Regions from separate parts of the Caballeronia sp. INML2 genome, predicted to be linked through region 3. Evidence: predicted binding sites of a transcription regulator. Region 3 holds the regulator's gene; each other region holds the start of a gene.

Region 1 (10,713 bases), on a different contig from region 3:
GCGTGTCGTCCTCGTAGCCGGGCAGCCCGCGCCGGACCAGCACCGGCTCGGCATCCTTCGCGAGAATCGCCACGCCGTTCCACGACTGCTGTCCGTGCCATAGCGCGCCATAGCCCGCGCTCGCGATCGCATCGGCGGGAAACTGCGCATCCGTCGCTTTCAATTCCTGCAGACAGACGATATCGGGCGACTCGCGTTCGAGCCATTTCAACAAGGCGTCGAGACGCGGACGAATGCCGTTGATGTTGAAGGTCGCGATTTTCACTCGGCGTCTCTCCATCGGTGGATCGGGATCGATCGTACACGCGTCGCAGTTTGCGTGCCGCAACGTGCGCGAGCGCATCGGCGCAAAATCTGCGAAAGTCACGCGAACTCCGCGACCTCCTTGCATCCATGTCCGAAGGCTCCGCTCACTGGCAGCGCAATCTCTACGTCTGCGTATTCGGCTCGTTCACCACCATCATGGCGATGACGCTGCTCCTGCCCTTCCTGCCGCTCTATGTGCAGCAGCTCGGGGCCTCGTCGGTGGATGCGGCGGTGCAATGGTCCGGCGTCGCTTTCGGCGCGACGTTTCTCGCGGCGGGGCTCGTCGCGCCGCTATGGGGGCGTCTCGCCGACCGCTACGGCCGCAAGCCGATCCTGATCCGCGCGAGCCTCGGCATGGCGATCACGATGTCCCTGCTCGGCGTCGTACAGACCGTCTGGCAACTCGTGGCGATGCGCTTTCTCGCGGGGCTCGTCGGCGGCTATGCGAGCGGCGCCATCGTGATGATTGCAACGCAGACGCCGAAGCACCGCACCGCATGGGCGCTCGGCACGCACGCGGCCGGCATGATGGCCGGCAATCTCGTCGGACCGCTCGTCGGCGGACTCCTGCCGGGACTGATCGGCATACGCGCGACGTTCTTTCTCGCGGGCGGCCTCATCTTCTGCTCGTTCATCATGACGACGCTGCTCGTCAAGGAAGCGCGCCGCGCGCCCGATCACGCGAAGACAAGGCCTCGCGGCGGCTGGCGCGACGTGCCGCTGCTTACGCCCGTCATCGCGATGCTCGTGAGCGCGATGCTCCTCATGTTCGCGAACATGTCGATCGAGCCGATCATCACGGTGTACGTGGCGCAACTCGTGAAGGACGCGAAGCAGGTCACGCTCGTCGCGGGCTTCGTGATGTCGGCCGCCGCGCTCGGCAGCGTGCTCGCGGCGCCGCGCGTCGGACGGCTTGCGGATCGCATCGGCGCACCGAAGGTGATCGTCGCGTGTCTTGCCGTCTGCGGCGTGCTGCTGATTCCGCAGATGTTCGTCACCAACGGCACGCAGCTCGTCGTGCTGCGCTTTCTGATGGGCCTCGCTTTGGGCGGCCTGCTGCCCGCGATCACGAGCGTCGTGCGTCACAACGTGCCCGATCACGCAGCCGGATACATCCTCGGCTACGCGACATCGGCGCAATACATCGGGCAGGTGACGGGACCGCTCGCGGGCGGCTTCATCGCCGCGCATTCGGGCATGCACTCCGTCTTCGCGATGACGAGCGTGCTGATGTTCGCCGGCGCCGCGTTCAATGCGTGGGTGTTTCTGCGCGCACGATGAGCGCTTAGTTTTTCTCGCTGTCGAGGTGCGCCATCTGCACGGCCTCATAGCGATCGCCCGCCGCCGCGCCCCTCGGCACCGCCGCTTCGATCGCGGCGAAGTCATCCTTCGTGAGCGTCACGTCGAGCGCGCCGAGCGATTCCGTCAGGCGATCGCGGCGGCGTGCGCCGATCACGGGAACGATGTCATCGCCCTGCGCCAGCACCCATGCAATGGCGATCTGCGCGACGCTCACGCTTTTCGCATCCGCGATCTTGCGCAGCGCATCGACGAGCGCGAGATTGCGTTCGACATTGCCTTGCTGAAAGCGCGGACTGTTCGCGCGCCAGTCGCCCGCTTGCGCGGCGTCCTTCCTCCAGTGTCCGCTGATGAGCCCCCGCGACAGCACGCCATACGCCGTGATGCCGATGCCGAGTTCCCTGCATGCCGCAAGGATCGCGTCCTCGATGCCGCGCGAGATCAGCGAATACTCGATTTGCAGATCGCACACCGGATGCACGGCCGCCGCCTTGCGGATCGTTTCCGCGCCCACTTCCGACAGCCCGACATGACGCACATAGCCCGCCTCGATCATGTCGGCGATGGCGCTGACGGTATCTTCGACCGGCACGTTCGCATCGAGCCGCGCGGGGCGGAAGATGTCGATATGGTCGACGCCGAGCCGCTGCAACGTGTACGCGAGCGCGTTCTTCACGGCAACGGGACGTCCGTCGAACCCGATGAAATTGCCGGCCGGGTCGCGCATGCCGCCGAACTTGACGCTCACAATCGCCGAATCGCGCCGTGAAGGCGGCGCGCTTTTCAGCGCCTCGCCGATCAGCATTTCGTTGTGGCCCATGCCGTAGAAGTCGCCGGTGTCGAGCAGCGTGATGCCCACTTCGAGCGCCGCGTGAATCGTCGCGATGCTCTCCGCGCGATCCGATGGCCCGTACATGCCCGACATGCCCATACATCCGAGCCCGATGGCCGACGATTGCGGTCCGGTCTTCCCGAGTCTGCGTTGTTCCATGATGGTTCTCTCCTGAAGGACGTGGAGAGGATTATGGGAGCAATTGACACGTGCGATAATCCGCCTCAATGCGAATGGGCTGTGCGCCCATGCGAACAATGAGCAAACCATGGACGAGCCGGATTTGTCGGACCTTCACGCGTTTCTGGCCGTCGCGCGCTCGCGCGGCTTCAGGCAGGCGGCGCTGTTGCGCGGCGTGTCGGCGTCGTCGCTGAGCGAGGCGATCCGCAGGCTCGAAACACGGCTGGGCGTGCGCCTTCTCAATCGCACGACGCGTAGCGTCACGCCGACCGAAGCGGGCGAGCGGCTGATCGAACGCCTTGCGCCCGCCTTCGCGGAAATCGCGGGCGCGCTCGATACCGTCAACCACTTTCGCGACAGCCCGACCGGCACGCTGCGGCTAAACGTGCCGAGGATCGTCTCGCGCGAAATACTGCCGCCCATCGTCGCGCGCTTTTTGACGGCGCATCCGGGCATCAAGCTGGAAATCAGCGCAACCGATACGTTCATCGACGTGCTCGCCGCCGGTTTCGATGCGGGCATTCGCTACGACGAGCGCATCGAGCGCGACATGATCGCGGTGCCGATCGGGCCGCGCACGCAGCGCTTCGTCGCGGTTGCGGCGCCGTCCTATCTCGCCGCGCACGGCGAGCCGAAACATCCGCGCGATCTCGTGAACCACGCGTGCATCGGGCATCGCTTCGACAGCGGCGTGCTGGCGGTGTGGGAATTCATGCGCGGCAAGGAAGTGATGCGCATCGCACCGCAGGGTCCGCTCGTCACGTCGTCGATCGAAATAAGCAGAAGCGCGGCGATCGCCGGGCTGGGTCTCGTCTATACGTTCGACGAATTCGTGCGCGAGGCGATCGACGCCGGCGCGCTCGTGCCGGTGCTCAAGCCGTGGTGGCAGAGTTTCACCGGCCCGCGGCTCTACTATCCGAGCCGCGCGCACATGCCGGGGCCGCTGCGCGCATTCATCGACTTCATTCGCGACGGAAATTGATCGCGGTTATTGCTGCACGCCCCAGCGACGCACCGTGACGCGCTCGACGGTATCGAACACGAGATGCTCGACGGCGAGGCCGATCACGATGACCGCGGCGAGCCCGGCGAACACGCGATCCGTGTAAAGCTCGTTGCGATTCTGGAAGATGTACCAGCCGAGGCCGCCCTTGCCCGAGCTCGCGCCGAACACGAGCTCCGCCGCGATCAGCGTGCGCCACGCGAATGCCCAGCCGACGCGCAGCCCCGCGAGAATCGACGGCATCGCGGCGGGCACGAGGATCAGCATCACATGACGCATGCCGGTGAGACCGTAGTTGCGGCCGGTCATGCGCAAGGTCGAAGGCACCGCCTGGAATCCGGAATACGTATTGAGCGCGAGCGGCCACAACACCGAATGCACGAGCACGAAGAGCAGGCTTCCCGTCCCGAGGCCGAACCACAGCAACGCGAGCGGCAACAGTGCGATGGACGGCAGCGGATTGAACATCGCCGTGAGCATAGAAAGGATGTCGCGGCCGATGCGCGTCGATACCGCAAGCGACGTCAGCACGAACGCGAGCGCTGCGCCGAGCGCATAGCCGCGCAGCAATACCGACATCGAAATGCCGACCTTCGCGATCAGCTCGCCCGACGCAATGCCCTGCACGAACGCGACGAAAGTCGCGCTGAAAGTCGGCAGCAGGAGATCGTTATCGACGGCGCGCGCGGCGATTTCCCAGATCGCGATCAACACGATCGCGATGATGGACTTGCGCAGCCACGCGCGATCCGCAAGCCGCTTCGCAAGCGGCAGCGGCGCTTCGTGTTCGACCCCGGCAAGCGCGGCGGGCGTGACTTCGTATTCGGGCCGCACGGGCGGCACGATCAGATGCGGCGTGCTCATTGCGCCTCCTCTTCGAACAGCAGACGATGAATGCGCGCAACGCTTTGCTGAAACTCTCCGCGACCCATGCTTTCCTGCGTGTATTGATGACTGTTCAGTTCAGCGCGCACGCGCCCCGGATGCGGCGTCAGCAGCAGAATGCGATTGCCGATGATGAGCGCTTCCTCGATCGAATGCGTGACGAACAGCAACGTGAAGCGCTCGTCGCTCCACAGGCGCAACAGCTCTTCCTGCATGCGGCGGCGCGTGAGCGCATCGAGCGCGGCGAAGGGCTCGTCCATCAGGAGCACGCGCGGCTGCATCGCGAGCGCGCGCGCAATGGCGACGCGCTGCTTCATGCCGCCCGATAGCGTGTGCGGATAAGCGTCGGCGAATTTGGCGAGGCCGACCTTGTCGAGATAATGCAGCGCGCGCTCACGCGCTTCGGCGCGGCCGAGCTTGCGCGCGACGCGCAACGGGAAGGCGACGTTTTGGAGAACCGTCTTCCACGGCGGCAACTGGTCGAATTCCTGAAACACGACGATGCGATCCGCGCCCGGCCCGCGCACGCGCTCGCCGCCGATTTCGATGCTGCCCGCGACAGGCTCGATGAAACCGGCGACGGCCTTGAGCAAGGTGGACTTACCGCAGCCCGACGGCCCGAGCAGCACGAAGCGGTCGGCGCCGTACACATCGAAACTGACATCGTGCGTCGCGCGCACGAGACGCTCGGGCGTGCGGTATTCGAGCGTGACGTTCTTCGCGCTCAGAAGCTTGCCGCTCATGGAAGTGTGACGATCGGCTTCCTGTGAATAAAGCGCTTGGGGATTGGCGGCCATGATCTGTCTGCTGGATGGCAAACGAACACGATACCGGCGCGCTCGTCTCGAGCGAACCAATCAATGCGCATATCCAATTCGCGCTCGCCGATAAGCGCGCCTGTTCAGCTTCCGTCCTTCGTCGCGGGATCGGAGAAGAAGTAGTCCTGCCACGACTTCGGCTCGTTCTTGATCGCGCCGACGCGATGCATGAACTGCGCAAGCGCGAACGTGTTTTGCGGCGCGACCTTGAATTGCACCGACGGATCCTTGATCACCTTGATGAGCAGATCACGATCGATTTTCGCGTTGTTCACGCGCAGATAGATATCGGCGGCCTGATCGGGATGCTGCGTGATGTAGCGCGCGGCATCGGCGAGACCGGCGACGAACGCGCGATATGTCTTCGGATTCTCGTTGCGGAACTTCTCGGTCGCGTAGAGCACGGTCGCGGAACTCGGGCCGCCGAGGACATCGTATGAATTGAGCACGATATGCGCTTTCGGATTGCCCGCGAGTTCCTGCTGCTGAAACGGCGGATTGCCGAAGTGCGCATTGATCTCCGTGCCGCCCGCGATGATCGCCGCGGTCGCATCGGGATGCGGCACGGCCTGCGTGAGCTTGTCCAGGCGATCATATTGCTTGTCGCCCCATTGCTTGGCCGCCGCATATTGCAGGATGCGCGACTGTACGGACACGCCGACCGCCGGCACCGCGATGCGGTCCTTTTCGCTGAAATCGGCGATGGTCTTCACGCGCGGATCGTTCGATACGAGGTAATACGGAAAATTGCCCAGCGACGCGACGCCCTTCACGTTCTGCCGTCCGTGCGTACGGTCCCAGATCGTCAGCAAGGGGCCGACGCCCGCCGCCGCGATATCGACCGAGCCGGACAGCAGCGCGTCGTTCACGCTCGAACCGCCCGACAGCTTCGCCCAATCGACCTTGATATCAAGGCCTTCTTTCTTGCCTTCCTGCTCGATGAACTTCTGATCGCGCGCCACATTGAGCAACAGATAGACGACACCGAACTGCTCGGCGATACGCAATGTGCCTTCCGCATGCGCGCTCGCCGACGTGATGCCGAGCGAGACCGCGAGCGCGGCCATGAAGGCGCGCGGCGCGCCCTTCCCTGATCGAGAATGCATCGAAAAACCCCGTGAATGAAGCGATATTCGTATTTAGAAAGGCGCGTCGCCTTCGATGGTCGTGCGATACAGCTTGCGGCGCTGATCGTCGGGCGTGCCCGCCGCGAGATGCATGACCGAGCGGTTGTCCCAGAACACCATGTCGCTCTCGCGCCATTGATGGCGATAGATGAACTCTGGCCGCGTGCTGTGCGCGAACAGTTCCGCGAGCAAGGCGCGGCTTTCGTCTTCGGGCAAGCCGATCACGCGCGTCGTGAAATGCTCGCTGACGAAGAGCGCGCGGCGCCCGGTTTCCGGATGCGTGCGCACGATCGGATGCGTGACCGGCTTGACCTGCGCGATCTGCTCCGCCGAAAGATTGGGCCGCCATGGGCTGCGCTGTTGCAGCTCGGCGTATTTGGCGAGATACGTGTGCTCGGCCGCACGGCCTTCGACCGCATCGCGCAGATGCACGGGCAGCGTGTCCCACGCGAGATGCTGGTTCGCAAAGAGCGTGTCGCCGCCGACCGTGGGCAATTCCTGCGCATGCAAAAGTGACCCGAGACTCGGCTTGTCCTTGTACGAGAGATCCGAGTGCCAGAAATGGCCTGCATCGCCGAGGCCGATCGGCTTGCCGTTCTCGACGATGTTCGACACGATCAGCACTTCCGGATGTCCCGCGAGCGCGAACTGATGCAGCACGTGAATCTGCAACGGGCCGAAACGCTTGCTGAACGCGACCTGCTCATCGGGCGTGATCCGCTGATCGCGAAACACGAGCACGTGATGATCCAGGTGCGCGCGGTGAATGCGCGCGAAATCGGCTTTCGATATCGGCTTCGACAGATCGAGCCCGATCACTTCGGCGCCGAGCGGCGCGTCGAACTGGCGAATCTCGATGGGTTGATCGGCGGCTTCGCGGGATGTGGCAAGGGAAGCGAGAGCGGGATTGAAAGCGGTCTGAATCGTCACGGTCGAATCGATAACCATCGATAACTTCGGGGAAGCGAACAATCTAACGCGCGTCGATTGAGCCGGCAACGAAGGATCCGAGCTTTCGTTATGCGCCGCTGCGATAAAGCCCGCTCAGAGCGGTGAACCAATGAAAGACTTCTGTATTGATCAGCCTAATAGGCATTGGGTGACGAGTGCGCCGTACGGGGAAACGCTTAGTCGCCGGCGGCGTCGAACGGTAATTCGACCTGCACCGGCTCGGCGAAACCACTCTCATCGCGCCCCGCGAGCGCGCTGACGCGCACGCCAAGCAACCGGATGCGGCGATCGAGCACGATTCGCTTCAGGCATTCGGTCGCGGCGCGGCGGATCTCGACCGGATCAGCGGTCGCAACAGGCACGGTGAGATCGCGCGTCACGGTGCGAAAGTCGTCGAAGCGCAGCTTGATGCCCACCGTGCGCCCGACATAGCCTTTGCGCTGCAAGTCCTCGGCGACACGCGTGCACAGGCCCGTGAACTCCGCGGAGAGCGTCGCGCGATCCTGCTTCGGATGAAAGTCGCGCTCGAACGTGGTCTCGCGGCTCATCGACTTGGGTGTCGAACTCACGACGACAGGCCGCTCGTCCTGTCCCTGCGCGATGCGCGCGAGCCATGCGGCATACGTGCCGCCGAAGTGCGTCTGCAGGAACCCGGGATCGGCGGCGGCGATATCGCCCACAGTGACGATGCCGAGCGCCGCGAGTTTTTCGCTCGCCTTCGGGCCGATGCCGTTCACCTTGCGCGCGGCGAGCGGCCAGATGCGCGTCGGCAGGTCGGCCATCGTGAGGATGGTGAGGCCGTCGGGCTTGTCGAGCTCGGAGCCGATCTTTGCGAGCAGCTTGTTCGGCGCGATGCAGATCGAGCACGTGAGCCCGGTCGCCTCGCGCACGGCGTCCTTCATCCGCTGACCGATATCGGCCGGCTCGCCAGGCAGATCGCTGACGTCGATATAAATCTCGTCGATGCCGCGATTCTCGATCTGCGTCGTAAACGTCGCGATCGCGGCCTTGAAGAGGCGCGAGTAGTGGCGATAGGACTCGAAGTCGGTCGGCAGAAGGATCGCGTCGGGCGCGAGCTGCGCGGCCTTCATCATGCCCATTGCGGAAAAGACGCCGAACTTGCGCGCCTCGTAAGTGGATGTGGTCACGACGCCGCGGCCCGCGTAATCGCGCAGGCGCCTGAAGCGGCGCGAGCCGTCGGGGAGCGTCTCGGGCGTGGCGCTGCGGCCGCCGCCGACCACGACGGGCATGCCGCGCAGTTCGGGATAACGCAGGAGTTCGACCGACGCGAAGAACGCATCCATGTCGAGATGCGCGATGCGGCGCGGCGCGGGTGTCGGAGACGGCGTGTCCATTGCGGCGATCAGAACGTCGCTGCGCAACGAGACGCGCTCAAGGCGAAATCGACAGAGGAGAACGCACCGAACATGCTAAGGCAGTGCCGCCAGGCAATAAAAATGGCTTACTGTACATCCATACAGTAATTCGCGCTAGAGCCTGCCCGTGCGCGCGAGCACGTCATTCCGGCGTGCGCTTTTCGGCGAGTGCGCGGCGGCAATCGTCGAAGACCTGCCGGACGACATCCGATTGATAGTTGAGGTCTTCACTGTCGAGGATTTCCTCGACGGCGTCGCGCGCCCAGTCCGCTTCGAGCAGCGCGCAATGCTGCGTGGCGATCTCGCGTGCAATGGCGGCGAGCTTGGCGACCGTGAGCCAGTCCGCGAGGCGCTGATGCCGGTCGAGCCATTTATGCGCGGCCTGCACGTGAAACGAGGCGGCAGGCCAGTCGCCATTCAGGTAATACGCGCCGAGACTGCCGCACGTGAGCCAGCAGAGCAACTCGACGCGGTCGCGGGCACTGAGGATACGAGACACATCGTTCATGGCGGCCTTCACGAGAGACGATCGACGAACGCGGATGACGCACGGCGTTTCGTATCGAAACCCGCATGTAACCCGTATAAAAGCACGATAGCACGGGATGGTGCGGCGCGGCAGTGCCTGCCCGCAGTGCGATCGGATTCACGGTGCGTTGGCGAACGCTTCGTCATGCGAAGGGCGCAATCGCGCATCGAAGGCATGCGATTGCGCTCTCATTCCTTTCTAATTCGCCGGGCATAACCTGCTTTCGTCGGCCCCACTCATATCGGCCTTTTTTCAACGACGGGAGCACATCATGTTTGCACGTCTTTCGCAGTCCATCGACCATCTCTTCTCGATTCACACGCCGGACGAGGCCCGCGACGCCTATCTCGCATCATCGAGCGATCTCGCCGATCTCGAACGCCGCATGCGTCAGGTCGAAACGCAGGATCACGACTACAGCATGTATTTCTGCGGCGCCCTCGGGCGGCATCACGATCGGCCCTGAGCGCCGCGCCGCCGATGCAACGCGCGCTACTTCGTTTCCTCGCGGCCCGCCTGCCCGAGCATCACGGTCCAGCCGAGCCCGCGCACGTTGCGGATCACGCCCGCGCCGAATTTCTTGCGCACCGAATGGATCAGCACGTCCACGGCGTTGCTCTCCACTTCCTTGCCCCAGCCATAGAGCCGGTCTTCCAGTTGGTCGCGCGAGAAGATCGTGCCGGGACGTTCGAGCAGCGCGTGCATCAGCGCGAATTCACGTGCGGACAGCACGCCCGAATTCTCGCCGCAGGTGAGCGTGCGCTGGTCGAGATTGAGGCAGATCGAATCGTCGCCGAGACGCGAGACCGCGTAGCCCGCCTTGCGCCGCAGCACCGCGCGGATGCGCGCAAGGAGTTCGGGCATATTGAAGGGCTTGAGCAGATAGTCGTCGGCGCCGAGATCGAGGCCATGAACGCGTGTGTCGACATCATCGCGCGCGGTGAGGATCAGCACCGGCGTCGCGTTTCCGCCCGTGCGCGCCTGTCGCAACAGCTCGATGCCCGTCACGCCCGGCAAGCCGAGATCGAGCAGCACGACGGTGTATTCGGCGGCGTTGATCGCCTCGCGGCCCGCGTTGCCGTCGCGGACCCAGTCCACGGCATAGTCGGCATCCTTGAGCGCACGCATGAGGCTCGTGCCGATCTGCACGTCGTCTTCGATCAGGAGAATTCGCATGTTCCACCCCGCGCCTCGCGAGAATGGCGCGCGCCACGCGCCTAGGAATGCGGCCCGAAAAATCCAAACGCACGACCGGTCTATTTAATTCTTCTACTGACCGGTGAAGATCGCTTTGTGCCGCGCAGCGAATGCATTGTAATCGTCGTAAAAGCGCGCGCAAATCCCTACGTGTTGAATACAGGCGCAGGCACGTTTTCGCTGACTTCTTCGACCGGAAAGCTGATTGAA
Region 2 (10,713 bases), on a different contig from region 3:
CGCGGCGGCGCATCAAGCGCGGCATCGACCGGGCGTCGCGCCGCACGCACGAGACGATGCTGCCGAAGCTCGCGGAACGGACCTGCGACGCCTGGCGCATTCGCGATGCGCCGCCTGCCGTATTCCACATTCAGGGCAAGAGCACGCTGATCGACAAAAACGATGGCTGGATGACGCTGAAAGGCAGGCGCGACGAGATTTTCGAGGCGCTCATGCTGAAGTACGTGGCCACGCTGACGCCGGAGCGGGCGAGGCTGCTGTCGCAATTCGCGCTGCAGGACGTCGCGTTCAAGGTGGTAGGCGTGGGCAGTGTCGGCACGCGTTGCTTCGTCCTGTTGCTAACCGACCACCACGACAAACCGCTTTTTTTGCAGATGAAGGAAGCATCGACGTCGGTTGTCGCGAGATACGCGAAGCACGCGAGAGACGTGGACCATTCCGGGCACGATGGACAGCGCGTCGTTCATGGTCAACGTCTGATGCAGGCGGCCACGGACCCGTTCCTCGGCTGGGCGACAGGGCCGCTCGGACGTACGCTGTACATCCGTCAGTTGCGCGACATGAAAATTTCCGCCGAACTCGAAAACCTGAGCGACGACGCCTTTCGCGAATACGCCGCGCTTTGCGGCTGGGCACTTGCCCGCGCGCACGCGAAGGCAGGCGGACGCGCGCCGGACATTTCGGGCTATCTCGGCAACAGCGATCGCATGGCCGAAGTGCTGGTGCGTTACGGGCGGAGCTACGCGGATCAGGTGGAGAAGGATTACGAGGTGTTTCGTGCCGCGTGTCGGAACGGCAAGCTCGAAGCGCGTTCCGATGCGGACATGTCGGCCGACTTTGCGCCTTGAAGCTATTCGATGCCGGGTGAGATGGAACCGGGGACGTCGGCATCGCCGCGTCCCCGGGTGCCACGTCAGTGCGCGCCGATGACCGCCCGCGGTTGCCCTTGTCGGGCTGCGCGCTCGTAAGCGTCTACGGCGAAAGCGAAAACGGCGGGCAACGCGTCGGACGATGCAACATCGACTACGTCGTCCGTCTCAGGGAAATGAAAGTCGTCGGGACGCGCAAACAGTTCACGCAATGCGGCTTCGTGCCGTCCGGCAAACCCGAGGTCCGCGACGGCCTCGGCCTCGATTGCGTGCAATAGCCGCCAGGTCAACGGCACGCCTTTGTCGATGTAACGCCCTGCGATCTGACGCGTGATGCGCTCCAGGTCGCGCACGGCGCGGGCAAACTGCCGCCTGCTCAGGTTCTCGCCATTCGACTCCATGATTCACCCCTTTTCCCAACCGGTCTCATTATACTGTATAAACATACAGTACTTGTTGCAATGAAAATAGCGTCGCGCTACTCGACCCGGGTGTATGTGCGATTCCGCCTACGTGCGATTCAGACATTCGCTGCTATGCGTGCCGGCCGTCGAAGCGCATCGTGGAACCATGCTTGGGAAATCTTCCGAGCTGAACGCGCAGACGCTACTGCGTGCGTTCGACGGCACCGCGCGGCCAACACCGCTGCAAACCACGGGAGAACTGAGATGAATAAGGATCAAGTCGAAGGCGTCGGCAAGCAGGTCAAGGGCAAGATCAATGAGGGCGTCGGGAAGGTAACTGGCGACACGGCTCAGGAAGCCAAGGGCGATCTGCAACAGGCTGCGGGCAAGGTCCAGAAAGGCGTGGGCGATGCGCGCGAAGATCTGAAGGACACTGTGAAGAAGAACCCGTAAGACGGGCGTTTCGGCGCCGCGACGTTGGCGCCGTTTCCGGCGGGACGTGCTCCGATGCGCGTCCCGTTTTTCATTGCGGGTGAACTATTGTCGCGGGCTTTGTGCGCATAAAGTTGCCGCGGACGCGTCAGCCGTGAATCACCACGAGCAGCGCCTTGGCTTCCGCGCGTCCGACGTTGCGGACCGCATGCGCTTCGTCCGCCGCGTAGCGCGCCGTTTCTCCCGCTTTGAGCCGACGCGTCGAACCCGACGCATCCACTTCGATCGTCCCGTTTAGCACCGTCACGTGCTCACGCGTCCCCGGTTCATGCGCGTTCGACGTGAGCGCGGCGCCCGATTGCAGTGTGAGTTCATACCATTCGAATTTGCCCGCTAGTTCTATCGGTCCCCACACACGCAACTGATAACCACCGTTATCGCCGGTCAACGTCGGTATTTCGTGCGGCCCGGCAACGCGGATTGCTTCGACCGGCCTCTGCTGCGCGAACAATTGATCCAGACTGATGCCGAGCGCGTTGGTCAGTCGCCAGGCGACCGCAATCGTCGGATTCGCCTTGTCGCGCTCGATTTCCGACAGCATCGACTTCGACACGCCGGCCGCCCGCGATAAATCGTCGAGCGTCAGCTTCCGTTCATTGCGCAAGCGTTGAATGATCTCTCCGACGCGCGGTGGCGTCGCACCGGCCCCCGCGAGGTCGCCTGTTTTTCCTTCCGAAACCGTGCTTGCCATGAATCGATCAATCCCTTAAAGTGTTCGGCATATCGAAAATAAGTTCGAAATATCGAACGTGTCCGATGCGATGAATGCACTATAACAGGGCTAAGGGCCGCTCGCGCGCACTGCGCGGCCGGACACCACGATCAGGCCAAACAAAGGATTGCGATGAAAGACCGATATCTCTCCCATCTGCGTTCGACACTCGACGAAATTCGCTCTGCAGGCTTCTATAAAACGGAGCGCGTAATCGCAAGCCCGCAGTCATCAGATATCCGGCTCGCGAACGGAAGCGGCGTGCTGAACTTCTGCGCCAACAACTACCTCGGTCTTGCGGACGATCGCCGCCTCATCGAGGCCGCGAAGGCTGGTCTCGACGCCGACGGTTTCGGCATGGCGTCCGTACGGTTCATCTGCGGCACGCAGACCGTGCACAAGGAACTCGAGCAGGCGATCGCGCAATTTCTTGGCACCGACGACGCAATTCTTTATTCCAGTTGCTTCGACGCGAACGGCGGCCTTTTCGAGACGCTGCTGACAGAGGAAGACGCCATCATTAGCGACGAGCTCAATCACGCCAGCATCATCGACGGCGTGCGGCTTTCGAAGGCGCGGCGTCTGCGCTACAAGAACAACGACCTCGCGGATCTCGAGGCGCGCCTCCAGGAAGCCGACGCCGCCGGCGCACGCTTCAAACTGATTGCGACCGACGGCGTCTTCTCGATGGACGGCATCATCGCGAACCTTGCCGGGATCTGCGATCTCGCCGACCGTTACGGCGCGCTTGTGATGGTCGACGACTCGCACGCCGTGGGCTTCATCGGCGAAGGCGGACGCGGAACGCCGGAGCACTGCGGCGTACTGGATCGCGTGGACATCATCACCGGAACGCTCGGCAAGGCGCTCGGCGGCGCATCAGGCGGCTATGTCGCCGCGCACAAGGAGGTCACCGACCTGCTGCGTCAGCGTAGTCGGCCGTATCTGTTCTCTAACTCGTTGGCGCCGAGTATCGCGGCGGCATCGCTGAAGGTGCTCGAACTGCTCGACAGCGCTGAAGGCGCGACATTGCGCCGGCGTGTCCGCGAGAACGGCGCGCACTTCCGCCGCGCGATGTCCTCGCTCGGCTTCGACCTTGTCCCCGGCGAACATCCGATCATCCCGGTCATGCTCGGCGACGCGCAACTCGCCTCGAAGATGGCCGATGCGTTGCTCGAAGAAGGCGTCTATGTAATCGGCTTCTCCTACCCCGTCGTACCCAAGGGACGCGCGCGCATCCGCACGCAGATGAGTGCGGCGCATACGCCCGAACAGATCGATCGCGCAGTCGATGCGTTCGCGCGCGTCGGCCGCTCGCTCGGCGTCATCCGCTGAGCAGCACCGCGGACTTTATGCGCATAAACCACGAGGAACGGGCCACGAGCCCTCGACCTTCGAAGAAGCACCACGAAGACCACACGTCAGGAACAAACGCAATGAAAGCCCTCGCCAAACTCGAACGCGCACCCGGCCTCACGTTGACGCGCGTGAAGCGGCCCGAAGTCGGCCACAACGACGTTCTCATCCGGATCCGCAAGACAGCGATTTGCGGCACCGACATCCACATCTGGAAGTGGGACGATTGGGCACAGAAGACAATTCCTGTGCCGATGCATGTCGGGCACGAGTACGTCGGCGAAATCGTGGAGATGGGTCAGGAAGTGCGCGGATTCGCCATCGGCGATCGCGTGTCCGGTGAAGGCCATATCACCTGCGGCTTCTGCCGCAACTGTCGCGCGGGCCGTCGTCACTTGTGCCGCAACACGGTCGGCGTTGGCGTGAACCGCGAAGGCGCGTTCGCGGAATATCTCGTGATTCCTGCGTTCAACGCATTCAAGATTCCGCCCGATATCTCCGACGATCTCGCCGCCATCTTCGATCCGTTCGGCAACGCGACGCACACTGCGCTTTCCTTCAATCTCGTCGGCGAAGACGTACTGATTACCGGCGCCGGGCCGATTGGCGTGATGGCCGCCGCGATCGCGCGGCATGTGGGCGCCCGCAACGTCGTCATCACCGATGTCAACGACTATCGCCTCGAACTCGCCCGCAAGATGGGCGCGACGCGCGCGGTCAATGTTGCGAACGAAAACCTGCGTGACGTGATGAGCGAACTCGGCATGACCGAAGGCTTCGACGTCGGTCTGGAAATGTCGGGTGTGCCGAGCGCATTCACGGCGATGCTCGAATCGATGAATCACGGCGGCAAGGTCGCGCTGCTCGGCATTCCGCCGGCACAGACCGCGATCGACTGGAATCAGGTGATCTTCAAGGGACTCGAAATCAAGGGCATTTACGGACGCGAGATGTTCGAGACCTGGTACAAGATGGTCGCGATGCTGCAAAGCGGCCTCGATTTATCGCCGATCCTCACACACACCTTTGCCGTCGACGACTATCAGCAGGCGTTCGACACGATGCTCTCCGGGAACAGCGGCAAGGTCGTGCTCGACTGGACCGCAGCTTGAACGCTGCTCGTCATTGGCTTGTCATTGAGCAGAAACAGCCGGCGCTTTCGAAAATTCGGCCTGAATGGCGACGTGCACATCGTCGCCGACGGCTGGATACCACGTCGTCAATCCGAACTTCGCGCGGCTGAAATGTCCATCGGCTGAAAAGCCCAGCGTTTCCTGCTTCGTAAGCGGATTGACCGCATGCCCGTTGAAGGTCACGTTCAGCGTAACGGGCTTCGTCGTGCCGCGTATCGTCAGGTCGCCCGTCAATACACCTTTGTCGTCGCCCGTGCGCTGAAAAGCCGTGCTGACGAAAACGATGCTCGGATACCGCTCGACATCGAACATGTCCGGCCCTTTCAACATGCGGTCGAGTAGCGGCACGTTGGTGTTGACGCTCGACGCGTCGATGGTCGCACGCACCGAGCTTCGCGACATGCCGTCCGCATTCCAGTCGAGTTGCGCGGTTGTCCTGTCGAATCGGATGACGAAGCGCGAGTAGTGAAAATGATCGACGTCGAAGCTTACGTTCCAGTGATGCGGATCGAGCTGATAACGTCCCGGCGGCACGCTCGATTCGCTCGACGACACATGATGCGTAACGACCTGCAGCGGCGTGCACGCCGTCAGCGCGGCCGCCGCCAGAAAAGGAACGAGACACTTATAAACGTTCATCGCGCTTTGCCTCGGATACACGTACAAGAAAATTTCGACAAGTTTCGCCGAGATCATGAAAGCGTGCGCAAGCCGTCACGCGCTTTTCGTCAGCACACACAAAAATGCGGCGATCAGGTAGAGTTCGCCTCGACCTCCATCTCAAAAAAGGCGCCATCGCCTGCGCGCGACGGCGGAGAACCCATGCGCACATGGCTGTCCCGTTTCCGAACCTTCCGCGCGCACGTGTTGACGGCCGTCGCCGTCGCCGCGTCGGCCTGGACACCAGCCGCGCACGCGAGCTGGTGTGGAGACGGCCTCTGGATCGACGCGATGGTCGCTTCGCATCACTTTCATCCGGACAAGGATTTCGAGCAGTTCAATCCCGGCATCGGCGCGGAATGCTGGGTCGCGCCGCAATGGGCGGTAACGGGCGGCTACTTCCGCAATTCGCTGTCGAAGCCATCGTTCTATGGCGGCGGCGTCTGGGGCCCGGACTTTCTTCACTGGAACTACATCAGGCTCGCCGTGATGGCCGGCCTCATCTCCGGCTACGACTACGGCAGTTATGGCATCGGGCATAACCATATGGTCGGGCCCGTGGCCGCGCCGCTCATCATGCTCGAATACAAGCACGTCGGCGCGAATATCATTCTGATTCCGCCGATACCGTCGAGCGATCTCCCATTCACGCTGGGCTTCATGCTCAGAATGAAATTCTAGGGAATCCTCAGCGAGACAATAAAGTGTCGACTTTTCGGAAACCTCATTAGAACGCCAATATTGTGGCGATGTTTCACTTCTCTTTTGAAATGGCCGTCTGGCGCGTTGTCACGACGGGCGCGCAGGTCCTTGCAAAAAAACCGGGGGGAACCAAGATCCGACAAAAAGCTGCTTCGTCGTCTGAACATGTCAGTAGGTGCCCAAAATGAAAGTATCGACTTTCCGCGCTCATGCGGGACTCGCGGTTGGTCATAAGACTCTCGAGCTCGATTGGGCGGCAAGCGCTGCTTCTCGAGTTGCTTCGGCAGCACGCGCCGGGTTGCCCCGCTGGTGCCCTACCGAGGCGTGATAAGCGCGGCGAGCGTCGCCGGCCGTGCGGTCATAATCTTCGATGATAGTTTGAGCTTCACCTGAGGAACTCGGCCATTCCGTTCGAAAGCCGCTTGGCTCGACGGTCATGATCTTGATGCCTAATGGTTCGACCTCTTTGCGGAGCGTGTCCGACAGTCCCTCCACGGCAAACTTGCTGGCACAGTAGTAACCGACGCCCGTAAACCCGACCATTCCGCCGATCGAAGTCAGGTTGACGATCATTCCGCTGCGGCGCGCGCGCATCCCGGGCAACACAGCATGAATCATATTTGCAGTGCCGAAGAAATTTACCTCGAGCAGTCGCCGCGCGTCGGATTCCGCGGTTTCTTCCACCGCTCCGAAAAAGCCGATACCCGCATTGTTGATCAGAACATCGATCCGGGCGAAATGTGCTTCTGCGGCTTCGACCACTTTCCGGCACTGCTCCCGATCTGTGACATCCAAGGGTAGAACAATCGCATCCCCCTTCCATTGCAATTCGGCGATCGTTTCCGACTTGCGGGCGGTAGCGACGATCTTATCGCCGCTATTGAGAAGATGTTCAGCGATAAAGCGCCCGAAACCAGTCGAGCAGCCGGTCACGAGCCATACTTTTGACGTTTCGTTTCTCATGGTTCCTGTTCCTTGAGACAAATGCGATTGCAAAAGAGCGCATCTGGTAGTCGCAGGGCGCAACAGCCTATGGCTGTTGCAGCACCAAAGAAATGAACTAGCCGGTGGTAAGCACCAGCGCCTCCTTCAGTACCGGAGGCTTTCGCCAGGACTCAGTCCGCGAAGTCGGTGGCTTCGGAAGAGCCCCTCCACGCGTCGAGATCCTGAGCGACTGCTTTGGCCTTGACTGCTGCGAGGTCGTTGGCGATCCTGCCGGCGAACAGATGCAAGGGCGGTGTCTCGACACTGGCTGCCTGGATGATCAGCAGTGCCAGCTTGTCTGGGTCTCCCGCCTGATGGCCGTGCAGCGTGTCCAGGTGCAGGTCGAGCGACGCCTTCGCCTCCGAATAATCGTCGATCTGCCGCTTTGCCACTGCCAGCGCCCCGTTCGACAGGAAGTCGGTGCGGACCGGGCCCGGATACACCACCGTAGCGCGAATGCCGAGTTCAGCAACTTCGGCGGCCAGCGACTCCGTCAAACCCGCCAGCGCGAACTTGCTCGAAACGTAGCTGCCCCAGCCGGCATATCCGCCCTGGTAGCCAACAATCGACGAGATGTTGATGATGTGTCCGCTGCGCTGCCTGCGCAGATGCGGCAGCGCATGGCGCAGTACAGCCGCTGGGGCAAAGAAGTTAACTTCGAAATTCTGACGAAGCTCACCTTCGGACAGTGCCTCGACCGTTCCTTGCTGAGCATATCCGGCGTTATTCACGACCACATCGATGGCGCCAAATGTCTGCACGGACTTCTCGATTGCCTGTCGGATGCTCTGTTCGCTGGTAAGGTCCACTTCGAGCGGAAGGAAGTGGTCGGATGCCTGACCGAACGCTTCCGTCAGCGAAGCTGCGGTGCGCGAGGTCGCGGCCACGCGGTGGCCTTGCTCAAGCAGATGACGGACGAGCTTCTGGCCGACGCCTTTCGATGCACCAGTGATAAACCAGGTACGGGATGCTGATTTCATGATGAAAGTCCTCGAGTAGAAAAGTCGGGTGTGCAATGTCTTTACGGGAGTGCGACGCTCATGCCGCCATCGGCCATCACTACGGCGCCAACCATGAAGCTGGCCTTTTCCGAGGCCAGGAAAGCAATCACCTCTGCAATTTCCTTCGGGTGGGCCGCGCGGCGGATCGGCGCCTTTTTGCCGTGCTCGGCGAGGAATGCCTGACCGTCAGCGTGGATGTGATTGGTGATGTTGGTGATGACGTCGCCCGACCCGACCGCGTTGACGCGAATGCCATGGTCGATGGCTTCCAGCGACAAGGCGCGCGTCAATTGCGCCAGCGCGCCCTTCGAGGCCGCATAGGCTGCGATCGTCGGGAATGCCTGATAGCACGCGTACGAACCCACGTTGACGATGGCGCCGGTCTTTGCCGGCACCATCACGCGCATGGCTTCGCGTGAGAACAGAAACGCACCTGTGGCATTGACTGACTGGATGCTGTTCCAGTCTTCAAGCGACATTTCGACGACGGGCTTGTTGATGATGATCGCGGCATTGTTGACGAGGATGTCGAGCTTGCCGAATCTGTCCACCGCAGCTGCGACAGCCTGCACCGCGCTTTCCTCGCGGGCCACGTCGGCGATGAGGGGCACGATGCCGGGGCGGGCAAGCGCCTCGACATTGGCGCTGCGCCCCACCGCGATTACGTCTGCACCCTGGGCATGGAGCAGTTCCGTAGTCGCCAGGCCAATGCCGCTGGCCGCGCCGGTAACGATCGCGACTTTGCCCGCGAACGTTCCGGTTTCTCGATTGCGTGATGTCATGATGGTTTCCTTGATGGTTGGCCAGATCGGTTGAGTGATAGGTGCCCAACTTTCAGAACGGGCTTGCGGTAGGCCGCACGACTATTTCGCTGACGTCGACATCCGCCGGCTGCTCTACGGCGTAGGCGATGGCGCGAGCGATGGCGTCAGGTGCGATGGCAATGCGGCGGAACTCCTGCATGGCCGACCGTGCGGTGTCGTCGGAAATCGAATCGGCCAGTTCGGACTCCACGACGCCCGGGCAGATCACCGTCACGCGGACCTTGTCGGTCTCCTGACGCAGCCCGTCGGAGATGGCGCGCACGGCAAACTTGGTGGCGCAGTAGACGGCTGCGGTCGGCGTTACGGATAGCCCACCGATCGACGAGATATTGATGATCTGGCCTTGGCCCTGCTGCTCCATGGCCGGCAGGACCGCCGCAATGCCGTGCAGTACGCCACGGATGTTCACGTCAATCATCCGGTTCCACTCGGTTACCTTCAGCGCGTTCAACGGCGACAAGGGCATCACCCCGGCATTGTTGACAAGCACGTCAATGCGGCCAAACGTATCGAGCGCAAAGCGGGCGAAGGCCGCGACGTCCTCGGATGAGGTGACGTCGAGTTCGCGGTAGCGGACGATGCCGCCGGCTGACTGCAGCGACTCCGTCAGCTCGACGAGCCGGTCGGTGCGGCGCGCGCCGATGACAAGCCGATGGCCTTGCGCCGCGAGCAAACGGGCGGCGCCTTCGCCAATGCCGCTGCTTGCGCCGGTGATCAGAATAACTTTGGACTCGGTGGATGAGATTGCCATCTTGCATACTCCTATTGTTGGTTCGAAATTGGCCGCGCCTGTCACTGATAGCGCGGAGGACGACCTTGCCGGAGCTCGGCCTGTTGAACCGCTATGTGTTCATCGGCCGGTGAATGAATGGTAGGAAAGACGGCATCGCAGGCGAATACATGGAGCGATGCCATCGTTGCCTAATCCTATTGATTCGGTTGGCGCATACAGCGGAGGTGAATAAAATGCTGTCTGTCGAAACTTCGGGAGAGCGTGGTGCGAAACAATCGCAATCCGGTTTCCATCCGGATGGTCCGGCTACTGGAGAAACTTGCACCCAGCGAGGGTTACACCCAGTCGGCGCTCGATACCGTGCGGCTGATGCGATCTGATCGCCCGCTCGGGCGCACGCCCGTTTTGTACGAGCCGAGCATCGTGATCGTTTGCCAGGGGCGCAAGCTTGGATTCCTTGGCAACGAGGTGTACGTCTACGATGCGCAGCACTATCTCGTGCTGTCCGTCCCCCTACCGTTCTCGACGGAAACGCAGGCCTCGCCGGACGAGCCAATGCTTGCGGTATCAATCCGGCTGGACCTGCTCGAACTGAGCGAGCTCATCGCGCACATCGGTGCGGCTAGGCAGCATCCCGAAGCGGCGCCAGCAGGCATCGTCTCCACACCGCTGGACGACAAGCTCGCGGGCGCGACAATACGGTTGCTGGAAGCGTTGACTGAGCCGCTCGATGCACAGGTACTGGGGCCGGCGATCGTGCGCGAAATCTGCTATCGCGTACTCACTGGCGAGCAGGGTGCGGCAATGCGTGCGGCGCTGGCACATCACGGCCGCTTCGGACGA
Region 3 (10,713 bases):
TGCGCCGCTCCGCCAGGAGCTTGAGCGCGAGCGTGACGAGCGCGAGCAGCGCGAGCAGCGACGCCACCGCGAACGCGGCCGAGAAGTTGTATTCGTTATAGAGAATTTCGACGTGCAGCGGCATCGTGTCGGTCTGGCCGCGGATGTGGCCCGACACGACCGATACCGCGCCGAACTCGCCCATCGCGCGGGCGTTGCAGAGGATCACGCCGTAGAGCAGGCCCCACTTCACGTTGGGCAGCGTCACGCGCCTGAAGATCTGCCAGCCCGATGCACCGAGCACGTGCGCCGCTTCCTCTTCGTCGTTGCCCTGCGCCTGCATCAGCGGAATCAGCTCGCGGGCGACGAACGGGAACGTCACGAAGATGGTCGCGAGCACGATGCCCGGCACCGCGAAGATGATCTGCACGTCATGCGCGGCGAGCCACGGGCCGAACCAGCCCTGCGCGCCGAAGATCAGTACGTAAATGAGACCCGAGATCACCGGCGAGACCGAGAACGGCAAATCGATGAGCGTGGTCAAGAGCGCCTTGCCGCGGAAGTCGAACTTCGCGATCGCCCACGACGCCGCCAGTCCGAACACGACATTCAGCGGCACGGCGATCGCCGCGGTGACCAGCGTGAGCTTGATCGCGGACCACGCATCGGGATCCTTCAGCGACTCGAAGTAATAGTCGATGCCTTTCGCGAATGCCTGCACGAACACCGCGACGAGCGGGACGACGAGAAAGAGCGCAAGAAACACGAGCGCGATGCCCGTGAGCAGCCAGCGCACGGCACGCGGCTCGGTGACGGGGTTGAGGCTGTGCTTGCGCACGCGCACGGGTGCGTGCACCGGAAGCGCCTTGCTATCGGGCGTGCTCATGCGTGACCTCCGCCCGGATGTCCGACGTGCAGCGAAGGGCCGGCCGCGACGGCAGGCGCCGCGCCCGTCCTGCTCGTGCGCCGCTGCAGGAACCACTGCAGCGTATTGATGAAGAGCAGCATCAGGAACGACACGCACAGCATCACGACGGCGAGCGCGGTCGCGCCGGCATAGTCGTACTGTTCGAGCTTCGTGATGATGAGCAGCGACGTGATCTCGGATTTCATCGGCACATTGCCCGCGATGAAGATCACCGAGCCGTACTCGCCGAGTGCGCGCGCGAACGCGAGCGCGAAACCCGTCAGTAGCGCGGGAAAGACCGAAGGCAGCACGACGCGGCGAAACGTCAGCCAGCGCGTTGCGCCAAGGCACGCGGCGGCCTCTTCCTGCTCCCGTTCGAATTCTTCCAGCACGGGCTGAACCGTGCGCACGACGAAAGGCAAGCCGATGAACGTCAGCGCGACGAGCACGCCCAGCGGCGTGAAGGCGACCTTGATGCCGAGCGGCGCGAGATATTGCCCGATCCAGCCGTTGCCCGCATAGACCGCGGCAAGCGAGATGCCCGCGACGGAAGTCGGCAGCGCAAACGGCAGATCGACGATCGCATCGACGATGCGCTTGAACGGAAACGTGTAGCGCACAAGCACCCACGCGACGAGAAAGCCGAACACCGCGTTGATGAGTGCGCCGCCGAGCGCCGCGCTGAACGTGAGCCGATACGACGCGAGCACGCGCGGCGAGGTCACCGCGCGTACAAACTGCGCCCAGTCGAGCGTCGCCGTCTTCGCGAAGGTGGCGGCGAGCGGAATCAGCACCACGAGGCTCAAGTACGCCACCGTGATGCCGAGCGTCAGGCCGAACCCGGGAAGCGCGCTCGGCTTCTTGAATGTGAGGGTCGTCATCCTTGATTGATCCTTTTTTGCGCCGGGGTGAGGCGCGTTGCTGCTTCGGGCGCGCGGCGTCATGGATGCGCCGCGTCGCCCGCTTCTTCTGTTACTGCGGTTGATAGATCGAATCGAACACGCCGCCGTCCGCGAAATGCGTCTTCTGCGCCTTGGTCCAGCCGCCGAACGTGTCGTCGATGGTGTAGAGCTTCAGCTTCGGAAACTGCTTGGTGAGTTCGGCGGGCACCTTGTCCGAGCGCGGCCGATAAAAGTTGCGTGCGGCGATCTGCTGTCCTTCGTCGCTATACAGGTACTTGAGATAGGCATCGGCGAGCTTGCGCGTGCCGTGCTTGTCGACGACCTTGTCGACCACCGCGACCGGCGGTTCCGCGAGGATGCTCACCGTCGGCACGACGATCTCGAACTTGTCGGTGCCGAACTCTTTCACCGAAAGGAACGCTTCGTTTTCCCACGCGATCAGCACGTCGCCCTGGCCGCGCTGCACGAAGCTCGTCGTGGCGCCGCGCGCGCCGGAATCGAGCACGCCGGCATTCTTATAGAGCTTCGTCACGAAATCTTTCGCGGTCTGCTCGTTGCCGCCCGGCTTGTGCTGCGCATACGCCCACGCCGCGAGGTAATTCCAGCGCGCGCCGCCCGAGGTCTTGGGGTTCGGCGTGACGATCGACACGCCGGGCTTCGTCAGATCGTCCCAGTCCTTGATGTGCTTCGGATTGCCTTTGCGCACGAGGAACACGATCGTCGACGTGTACGGCGACGCGTTGTCCGGCAGGCGCTTTTGCCAATCCGCGCCGACGAGTCCCTTGGAGGCGAGCGCATCGATGTCGTAAGCGAGCGCGAGCGTGACGACGTCGGCCTGCAGACCGTCGAGCACCGCGCGAGCCTGTCCGCCCGAGCCGCCGTGCGATTGCTTGAAGGTCACCGTCTCGCCGGTATCGGCCTTCCACTTTTTCGCGAACGCCTGATTGAAGTCCTGATACAGCTCGCGGGTCGGGTCGTATGAGACGTTCAGAAACGACGTCTGCGCGAAGGCCGACGCGGCCATCCCAACGCCCGCCGCCGTCAGCGCCGCCGCCGCGAGCAGGCGCCGCGCGCCTTTGCCCAATCCCAGTCTGATGCTTTGCATTCCCCGTTCTCCGTCTTATCGAATTGACGGAATCAGTCTATCGAGGCGTCTATATGATTAGAAATAATCGTTATTCACTTTTTTATACGTAAAACTGCTAAGAACGATATTCCTGGATGGAAAAAGCGATCGCGGCCGCGAAGCGTGCGCGCGGCAGCCGCAGACGGGCGAACTTAAAGTAAAGCTTGAAAAGCGCGAAATACTGTATAAAAATACAGTCACCTGTCCATCCATACAGTGCACCAAGGGCCCGAGCCAGTGACCAAGACATCAAAACTTACCGCGCGGCAGCAGCAGGTGTTCGAACTGATCCAGCGCGCGATCGACCGCACGGGCTTTCCGCCGACGCGCGCCGAGATTGCGGCGGAACTCGGCTTCAGCTCGGCGAATTCCGCAGAGGAGCACTTGCGGGCGCTGGCGCGCAAGGGCGTGATCGAACTCGCGGCGGGCTCGTCGCGCGGCATCAGGCTGCTCGGCGATGCCTCGCGCTCCGATCGTTCGGAGGACATGCCCCATCAATTCACGCTGCCGCATCAGAGCATCATGCAGCTGTCGCTGCCGCTCGTCGGGCGTGTCGCGGCCGGAAGTCCGATCCTCGCGCAGGAACACATCTCGCAGCATTACGCCTGCGACCCCGCGCTCTTTTCCAGCCGGCCGGACTATCTGCTGAAAGTGCGCGGCCTCTCGATGCGCGACGCCGGCATCCTCGACGGCGACTTGCTGGCCGTGCAGAAGCGCACCGAAGCGAAAGACGGACAGATCGTGGTCGCGCGTCTCGGCGACGACGTGACGGTCAAACGCTGGAAACGCCGTCCGGACGGCGTCGAGCTCATCGCCGAAAACCCGGATTACGAGAATATTTTCGTGCGCTCCGGCAGCAGCGATTTCGCGCTGGAAGGCATCGCGGTCGGGCTGATTCGTTCAGGCGAGTTCTGAGGTCTCCGCGCGACATGGGCGGGAAGCGAAAGTCGGAGGCAAATCATTCGCTCACTTTCGCAACGGGACAAGAAATGTCTCATTGACATCGCAAGATAGCCTCACCAACCGCTTTCGACGTTCAGTCGAGCCGGTTCAAACATAACAAGCATGACGGCCGCCGTGCGCGGTGCGCCGCGGTGCGTCCTATCGTCTGGAGAGTCATCATGGAACGTTTTGCCCGGCTGCTGCCCTTCCGTCAATTCGGCCGCCTGCGCCATCTGCGCGCGCTGATCGCCTGCGGCATGCCGCGCGCCGAAACTACGTCGGATCTCTTCGACGAAATGCCCGCGCTGCCGTCCCAGCAGCCGGCTTTCGCGCGCGTGTCGTTGAACAGCACAGTGCATGCGGAGCCGGAACAGCGCGCGCCGGTGCGTGTCTATCGCGGCCAGTCACGCGTGATTCTGGTAGGCAAGATCGACGAAGTGTCGCGCATGATCGACCGTTGCATCGCGGAGGAAAACGCAGGGCTCACCGGCGGCATCCTCGCCTGAAACGAGGCGCACCGCCCGCAGAATGTGAATCAACGGGATTTATCACGCGCCTGCGAGGTCAATTTCAGATTCACGTTTTGCAGAGAGGCTTCGCCGTCGCATGTCCCGCACTAGCCGCTCCGTCGCCGCCGCAGTCCTCGTCCTGATTCTCGCCGCGGCGCTCGCTTTTATCTATGCGTCGCCTTACATCGCGCTGAACCGCGTAAAACGCGCAGCCGATGCGCGCGATGCGCAGACCGTCAACGAGTACGTCGATTTTCCCGCGCTGCGCGCGAGCCTCAAGGAGCAGGTCGGCGCGCTGCTCACGCGCCGCGTCGATATACAAAAGAGCAATCCGCTCGCGATCATCGGGGCGATGATCGGCGCAGCGCTCGTCGGTCCTCTGGTGGACTCCTATGCGACACCGGACGGCGTCGCGGCGATTCTGAACGGCATTCCGCCGCGCGGCGATCCGGGCGAGCAGCCGCCGCCGGCCGGGAGCGGCTCATCGGCGGCGCACCCGGACGCGCCGGCCCCCGGCGTCACGACCGCGCAGCAGGCACCGAAGGTGCCGCCCCAGACCACGGCCGGTTATCGAAGCCTGAACACGTTCGTCGTCACGTATCAGCACGGCGCCGGAGATGCGCGTTACTCGGCGATCTTCCATCGCTACGGCCTCGTGACATGGAAGCTCGTCGCGGTCGATCTCAACGGGTGACGCGTCGAACGTCCTCTTCAGGCGCCGGCTTCGGCCTTGACCGGTTTCGCGGCGTAGGCCGCTTCGTCTTCGGCCTCCGCCGATTCACCGGCCTGACAGACGGCTACAAGAATGCTGCACTTCACGCGGTCGAGCAACGGAGTGTTGCCCGCGCCCATCCACCAGCGCGCGAGACCGTTGCGGCAGCGATGCCCCACCACGACGAGATCGACCTGAAGGCTTTCCGCAAGCGCGGCGATTTCGTCGATCGGGTGCCCGAACGCGAAGTGTCCCTGCGCCTGAAGACCCCGCTCGCGCAGCCAGTCGACGCCTTCCTGCAAAATGTCGCGCGCGGCCTCCTCGAAGCGTCCGCAGGCCATATCGGTTAGCAGTCCGGCGCTCTGCGCAATGCTCGATCGCATGTCCACCACCGCGAGGACGTGCGTCTCGGCATTCAGGTCCAGCGCGAGATTCGCGCCTTGCCGCAATGCCTTGCGACCCTCTCTGGAACCGTCATAGCAGAGCAGGATTTTTCGGTAGCTTTCCATCATGACCTCCCTGGCCAACTTGCCCTTCGCGCCCGCTCGATGCGACCACAGCGCGATTTACCCGCGGCGTTGCTTCATCATCGTGTGTCGCCACATGGGTGGCAACGCTGGAAAACGCTTACCGGCGCGAACATGCTAGCTCGCACCGTGCCAGAACTCTGAACACGCCAACGGACAAGCCTCTGGCACTTTCGGCCGGAACCGGTTCAACGCTCACCGCACAGGTTTGAAACGCGCCCGCCGCACGCGGTTGCACGCCAGGCATCGCCTTGGTGCAATGGATTACACTAGCCCGCTGGATTTCCCCACGCGGTTTTCCCGGCACGAATGCATGACTGATCAAACATTGCAACAGCGCACTGCACGCGGGTCCGATGAAAGCGGCGCGCCCGCCATCGAGTTCAGCGAAGTAAGGAAGCACTACGGTGAACGCACCGTCGTCGATGGTCTCTCGTTCGATGTGCGGCCCGGCGAATGTTTCGGACTGCTCGGCCCGAACGGCGCGGGCAAGACGACGACGCTCAAGATGCTGCTCGGCATCACCTTCCCCGATAGCGGCGCGATTCGTCTCGTCGGCGAGCCGGTCCCCGCGCGCGCCCGGTTCGCGAGAGAACGCGTGGGCGTCGTGCCGCAGTTCGACAACCTCGACCCCGATTTCACGGTGCGCGAAAATCTGACTGTCTTCGGCCGCTACTTTGGTCTGACCGGCGCGCGCATGGATGCGCTCGTGCCTTCGCTGCTCGAATTCGCGCGTCTGGAGAGCAAGGCGAATGCGCGCGTCGGCGAATTGTCGGGCGGCATGAAGCGGCGTCTCACGCTCGCGCGCGCGCTCGTCAACGATCCCGATGTCCTCGTGATGGATGAACCAACGACCGGACTCGATCCGCAAGCGCGGCATCTCATCTGGGAGCGCCTGCGCTCGCTGCTCACGCGCGGCAAGACCATCCTTCTGACGACGCATTTCATGGAAGAAGCCGAACGTCTGTGCGACCGCGTCTGCGTGATCGAGGAAGGCCGCAAGATTGCCGAAGGACGTCCGCACGATCTCATCGAATCGGTGATCGGCTCGGATGTCATCGAGATTTACGGGCCCGATCCGCAGGCGCTCGCGACGGAACTCGAGCCGTTCGTCGAGCGCATGGAAGTGAGCGGCGAAACGCTCTTTTGCTACGTGGACGATCCGCAGCCCGTGCATGCGCGCGTGAAAGGCCGCGCGGACGTGCGCTATCTGCATCGTCCGGCGAATCTCGAAGATGTTTTCCTGCGTCTCACGGGACGGGAAATGGTGGACTGACTCAATGGATACGCTCGAACCATCCCGCATCGACAAGAACAAGAAACGCGAGCGGGCGCAGCCGAAACACGCGCAAAGCGTGACGCCGCTAGCCAGCGCGCTGCCCGCCAATGCAACGCACTGGATGTCGGTCTGGCGGCGCAACTATCTCGTCTGGAAGAAGCTCGCGATTGCCTCGATGATCGGCAATCTCGCCGACCCCATGATCTATCTCTTCGGCCTGGGACTGGGTCTCGGGCTGATGGTCGGGCATGTCGACGGCGTGTCGTACATCGCGTTTCTCGCGGCGGGCACGGCGGCATCGAGCGTGATGATGTCCGCGAGCTTCGAGGCGATGTACTCGGGCTTCTCGCGCATGCACGTTCAGCGCACGTGGGAAGCCATCATGCATACGCCGCTCACACTCGGCGACATCGTGCTCGGTGAGATCGTATGGGCCGCGAGCAAGTCGGTGCTCTCTGGCGTGGCGATCATGATCGTCGCGGGCGTGCTCGGCTATGCGAGCTTTCCGTCGATGCTGATCGCGCTGCCCGTCATCGCGCTGACGGGACTCGCCTTCGCCAGCACCGCGATGGTCATCACCGCGCTCGCGCCGAGCTACGACTTCTTCATGTTCTATCAGACGCTCGCGCTCACGCCGATGCTCTTGCTCTCCGGCGTGTTCTTTCCGATCGCGCAACTGCCCGCGCTCGCTCAGCACGTCACGCAGGTACTGCCGCTCTTTCACGCGGTCGAACTGATCCGCCCCGCGATGCTCGGCCGCCCGTTCGACGGCGCAGCCCTCCATGTGCTCGTGCTGTTCGCGTATGCGCTCGTGCCGTTCTTCCTGTGCGCATGGCTCTTCCGGCGGCGCATGATGAAATGAAAAACGGCGATGGACCGCTCAAGTCCATCGCCGTATTTACACCGTCGACGAAGCAACGCTACTTCGCGGGAAACTCGTGATGTCCGCCGAAGCCGAAGCGCATTGCCGAAAGCATGCGTTCGGGGAACGATTCGGCATCGCGCGAACGGAAGCGCGTGTAAAGCGCCGCCGACAGCACCTGCGCGGGCACCGCTTCCTCGATCGCCGCCTCGATCGTCCAGCGCCCTTCGCCGCTGTCCGCGACTTCCGCCGAGAAGCGCTCGAGCGTGCCGTCGCTGGCGAGCGCGCCCGCGGTCAGATCGAGCAGCCATGACGACACCACGCTGCCGCGCCGCCATACTTCGGCGATATCCGCGAGATCGAGCGTATAGCGTTCGCCTTCCGCGAGGTCCTTCGACTCCTTGTGCCTCAGGATGTGAAAGCCTTCGGCATACGCCTGCATCAGACCGTACTCGATGCCGTTGTGGACCATCTTCACGAAGTGCCCCGAACCGACCGGTCCGCAATGCATGTAGCCATTCTCGACGCGCGGATCGCGCCCTTCGCGGCCGGGGGTCTCGGGGATGTCGCCGCGTCCCGGCGCGAGTGTCGCGAGAATCGGATCGATCCGGCGCACGACCGCCTCATCGCCGCCGATCATCATGCAGTAGCCGCGCTCCAGTCCCCAGATGCCGCCCGACGTGCCGACATCGACGTAATGGATGCCCTGCTCGCGCAACTGCGCGGCGCGGCGGATATCGTCTTTATAGAAGCTGTTGCCGCCGTCGATGATCACGTCGTCCGCGCCGAGAATCTTGTGCAGATCGTTGAGCGTGTCTTCGGTGATCTTCCCCGCGGGCAGCATCAGCCAGACGACGCGCGGCGCGGCCAGCTTCGCGACGAGATCGCCCAGGTCCTTCGCGCCCGTCGCGCCGTCGCTTGCGAGCGCTTCGGTCGCTTGCGGATTGTGATCGTACGCGACGCAGGCATGCCCGCCGCGCATCAGCCGCCGCCCGATGTTGCCGCCCATGCGCCCCAGTCCCACGATGCCGATCTGCATGATGATTCACTCCTTGCCGTTGGATTTCACGCGTTCGATCTGCTTCTTCGCGGCTTCGTAGACCGCTTCCGGCGTGAAGCCGAACTTGCTCTTCAACGCCTTCAACGGCGCCGATGCGCCGAATGTGTGCATCACGATCTGGGTTCCCAGCCGGCCGACATAGCGATCCCAGCCGAGCGTCGCGGCCTGCTCGACGCAGACGCGCGCATTCACGTCCGGCGGCAGCACCGAGTCCTTGTACGCCGTATCCTGCTTCTCGAAGATGTCCCACGACGGCATGGACACGACGCGCGCCGCGATGCCTTCGGCCTTCAGTTTTTCGTAGGCCTCGACGCACAGCGACACTTCACTGCCGGTCGCGAGCAGGAGAACCTCGGGCTTCTTGCCGCCTTCGGCATCGGCGAGCACATACGCGCCATGCTTCACGCCATCGGCCGATGCGTACTTCTTGCGATCGAAAGTCGGCAGCGCCTGGCGCGTGAGCACGATGCAGGACGGCTCCTTCGAATGCGACAGCGCGACGCGCCACACTTCGCTCACCTCGTTCGCATCGGCGGGGCGCATTGTGCAGAGGCCCGGCACGCCGCGCAGGGAGGCCAGCTGCTCGATCGGCTGGTGCGTCGGACCATCTTCGCCGACGCCGATCGAATCGTGCGTGAACACGTAGATCACCGGCACTTCCATGATCGCCGAGAGGCGGATCGGCGGCTTCATGTAGTCGCTGAAGATCAGGAACGTCGATCCATACGGACGCAATCCGGAGAGCGCCAGGCCATTGCAGACCGCGCCCATGCCGTGCTCGCGAATGCCGAAGTGCAGATTGCGTCCGCCGTAGCTGTCGTGCTCGAAGCTGCCCGCGCCCTCGAACTTGAGATTCGTCTTCGTCGATGGCGAGAGATCCGCCGCGCCGCCGATGAGCCAGGGAAGACGCGGCGCGATGGCGTTCAGCACCTTGCCCGACGAATCGCGCGTGGCGATACCTTTTGCGTCGGGCTCGAAGGTCGGAATATCGGCGTCCCAGTTGTCGGGAAGCTTCGATCCGAGCATCAGCCACGCTTCTTTCGCGAGTTCGGGATTGGCCTTCTCGTAGGCGTCGAAACGCTGCTTCCACTCGGCATGCAGCTTCTTGCCGCGCGCGCCCATGCCGTCGGCGATGTGCTGCATCACACCATCGGGTACATAGAACTGCTTGTCCTCCGGCCAGCCATAGAACTTCTTCGCGAGCTTCACCTCTTCCTCGCCGAGCGCCTCGCCGTGCGCGCTCGCCGTGTCCTGCTTGTTAGGCGCGCCCCAGCCGATGATGCTCTTCACGACGATCAGCGTCGGCTTGTCCGTGTGCGACTTCGCCTTGTTGATGGCATCTTCGAGCGCCTGCGCGTCGTTGGCGTCGTCGACGTGCAGCGTGTGCCAGTTGTAGCCGTGAAAGCGCGCTTCGACGTCGTCGCTATACGCGAGATCCGTATGGCCTTCGATGGTGATGCGGTTGCTGTCGTAGATCCAGATGAGGTTCGAAAGCCGCAGATGCCCCGCGAGCGACGCGGCTTCGTGCGACACGCCTTCCATCATGTCGCCGTCGCCGCACAGCGCGTAGACGCGGTAGTCGAAGATCGTGTCCTCGCCCTTGTTGAAGTGGGCTTCCTTCCAGCGCGCGGCCATCGCCATGCCGACGCTGTTGCCGAGACCCTGCCCGAGCGGGCCGGTCGTGGTTTCGACGCCGGTCGTCATGCGGTATTCCGGGTGACCCGGCGTCTTGCTGTCGAGCTGGCGGAAATGCTCGATGTCGTCGAGCGACACGGCGGGCTTGCCGGTCGGCTTGCCCTCATCGTCGACTTCCTTCACGCCCGCCAGATGCAGCAGTGAGTAAAGCAGCATCGACGCATGGCCGACCGACAGCACGAAGCGGTCGCGATTCGGCCAGAGCGGCGCGTC

Evidence for each region. The regulator LexA, encoded in region 3, represses DNA repair genes until DNA is damaged. The targets are predictions, from matches to a motif close to ACTGTATNNNNATACAGT.
Region 1: the regulator LexA is predicted to act here: its motif matches at 8,866-8,883, upstream of dinB (DNA polymerase IV).
Region 2: the regulator LexA is predicted to act here: its motif matches at 1,303-1,320, upstream of NCT32_RS20785 (DUF2471 family protein).

Annotation. Positions count from the first base shown of each region.
Region 1 is NZ_JALQDH010000053.1:30,726-41,438, forward strand. It holds gene NCT32_RS19730 (exodeoxyribonuclease III) at 1-280, opposite strand, end outside; gene NCT32_RS19735 (MFS transporter) at 394-1,587, shown strand; gene NCT32_RS19740 (aldo/keto reductase) at 1,592-2,596, opposite strand; gene NCT32_RS19745 (LysR family transcriptional regulator) at 2,706-3,599, shown strand; gene NCT32_RS19750 (ABC transporter permease) at 3,606-4,484, opposite strand; gene NCT32_RS19755 (ABC transporter ATP-binding protein) at 4,481-5,302, opposite strand; gene NCT32_RS19760 (ABC transporter substrate-binding protein) at 5,407-6,429, opposite strand; gene NCT32_RS19765 (TauD/TfdA family dioxygenase) at 6,463-7,398, opposite strand; gene dinB (DNA polymerase IV) at 7,578-8,756, opposite strand; gene NCT32_RS19775 (hypothetical protein) at 8,920-9,285, opposite strand; gene NCT32_RS19780 (DUF3563 family protein) at 9,578-9,772, shown strand; gene NCT32_RS19785 (response regulator transcription factor) at 9,799-10,482, opposite strand; gene NCT32_RS19790 (ATP-binding protein) at 10,650-10,713, opposite strand, start outside.
Region 2 is NZ_JALQDH010000057.1:126,681-137,393, reverse strand. It holds gene NCT32_RS20790 (DUF2252 domain-containing protein) at 1-848, shown strand, start outside; gene NCT32_RS20785 (DUF2471 family protein) at 914-1,270, opposite strand; gene NCT32_RS20780 (CsbD family protein) at 1,538-1,726, shown strand; gene NCT32_RS20775 (helix-turn-helix domain-containing protein) at 1,854-2,456, opposite strand; gene NCT32_RS20770 (glycine C-acetyltransferase) at 2,610-3,812, shown strand; gene tdh (L-threonine 3-dehydrogenase) at 3,914-4,945, shown strand; gene NCT32_RS20760 (YceI family protein) at 4,967-5,605, opposite strand; gene NCT32_RS20755 (hypothetical protein) at 5,789-6,307, shown strand; gene NCT32_RS20750 (oxidoreductase) at 6,557-7,291, opposite strand; gene NCT32_RS20745 (SDR family oxidoreductase) at 7,444-8,292, opposite strand; gene NCT32_RS20740 (SDR family NAD(P)-dependent oxidoreductase) at 8,334-9,095, opposite strand; gene NCT32_RS20735 (SDR family oxidoreductase) at 9,148-9,888, opposite strand; gene NCT32_RS20730 (AraC family transcriptional regulator) at 10,168-10,713, shown strand, end outside.
Region 3 is NZ_JALQDH010000017.1:401-11,113, reverse strand. It holds gene cysW (sulfate ABC transporter permease subunit CysW) at 1-865, opposite strand, end outside; gene cysT (sulfate ABC transporter permease subunit CysT) at 862-1,767, opposite strand; gene NCT32_RS06515 (sulfate ABC transporter substrate-binding protein) at 1,859-2,893, opposite strand; gene lexA (transcriptional repressor LexA) at 3,152-3,829, shown strand; gene NCT32_RS06505 (hypothetical protein) at 4,036-4,362, shown strand; gene NCT32_RS06500 (DUF2939 domain-containing protein) at 4,463-5,059, shown strand; gene NCT32_RS06495 (universal stress protein) at 5,077-5,586, opposite strand; gene nodI (nodulation factor ABC transporter ATP-binding protein NodI) at 5,918-6,880, shown strand; gene NCT32_RS06485 (ABC transporter permease) at 6,885-7,745, shown strand; gene gnd (phosphogluconate dehydrogenase (NAD(+)-dependent, decarboxylating)) at 7,804-8,784, opposite strand; gene tkt (transketolase) at 8,791-10,713, opposite strand, start outside.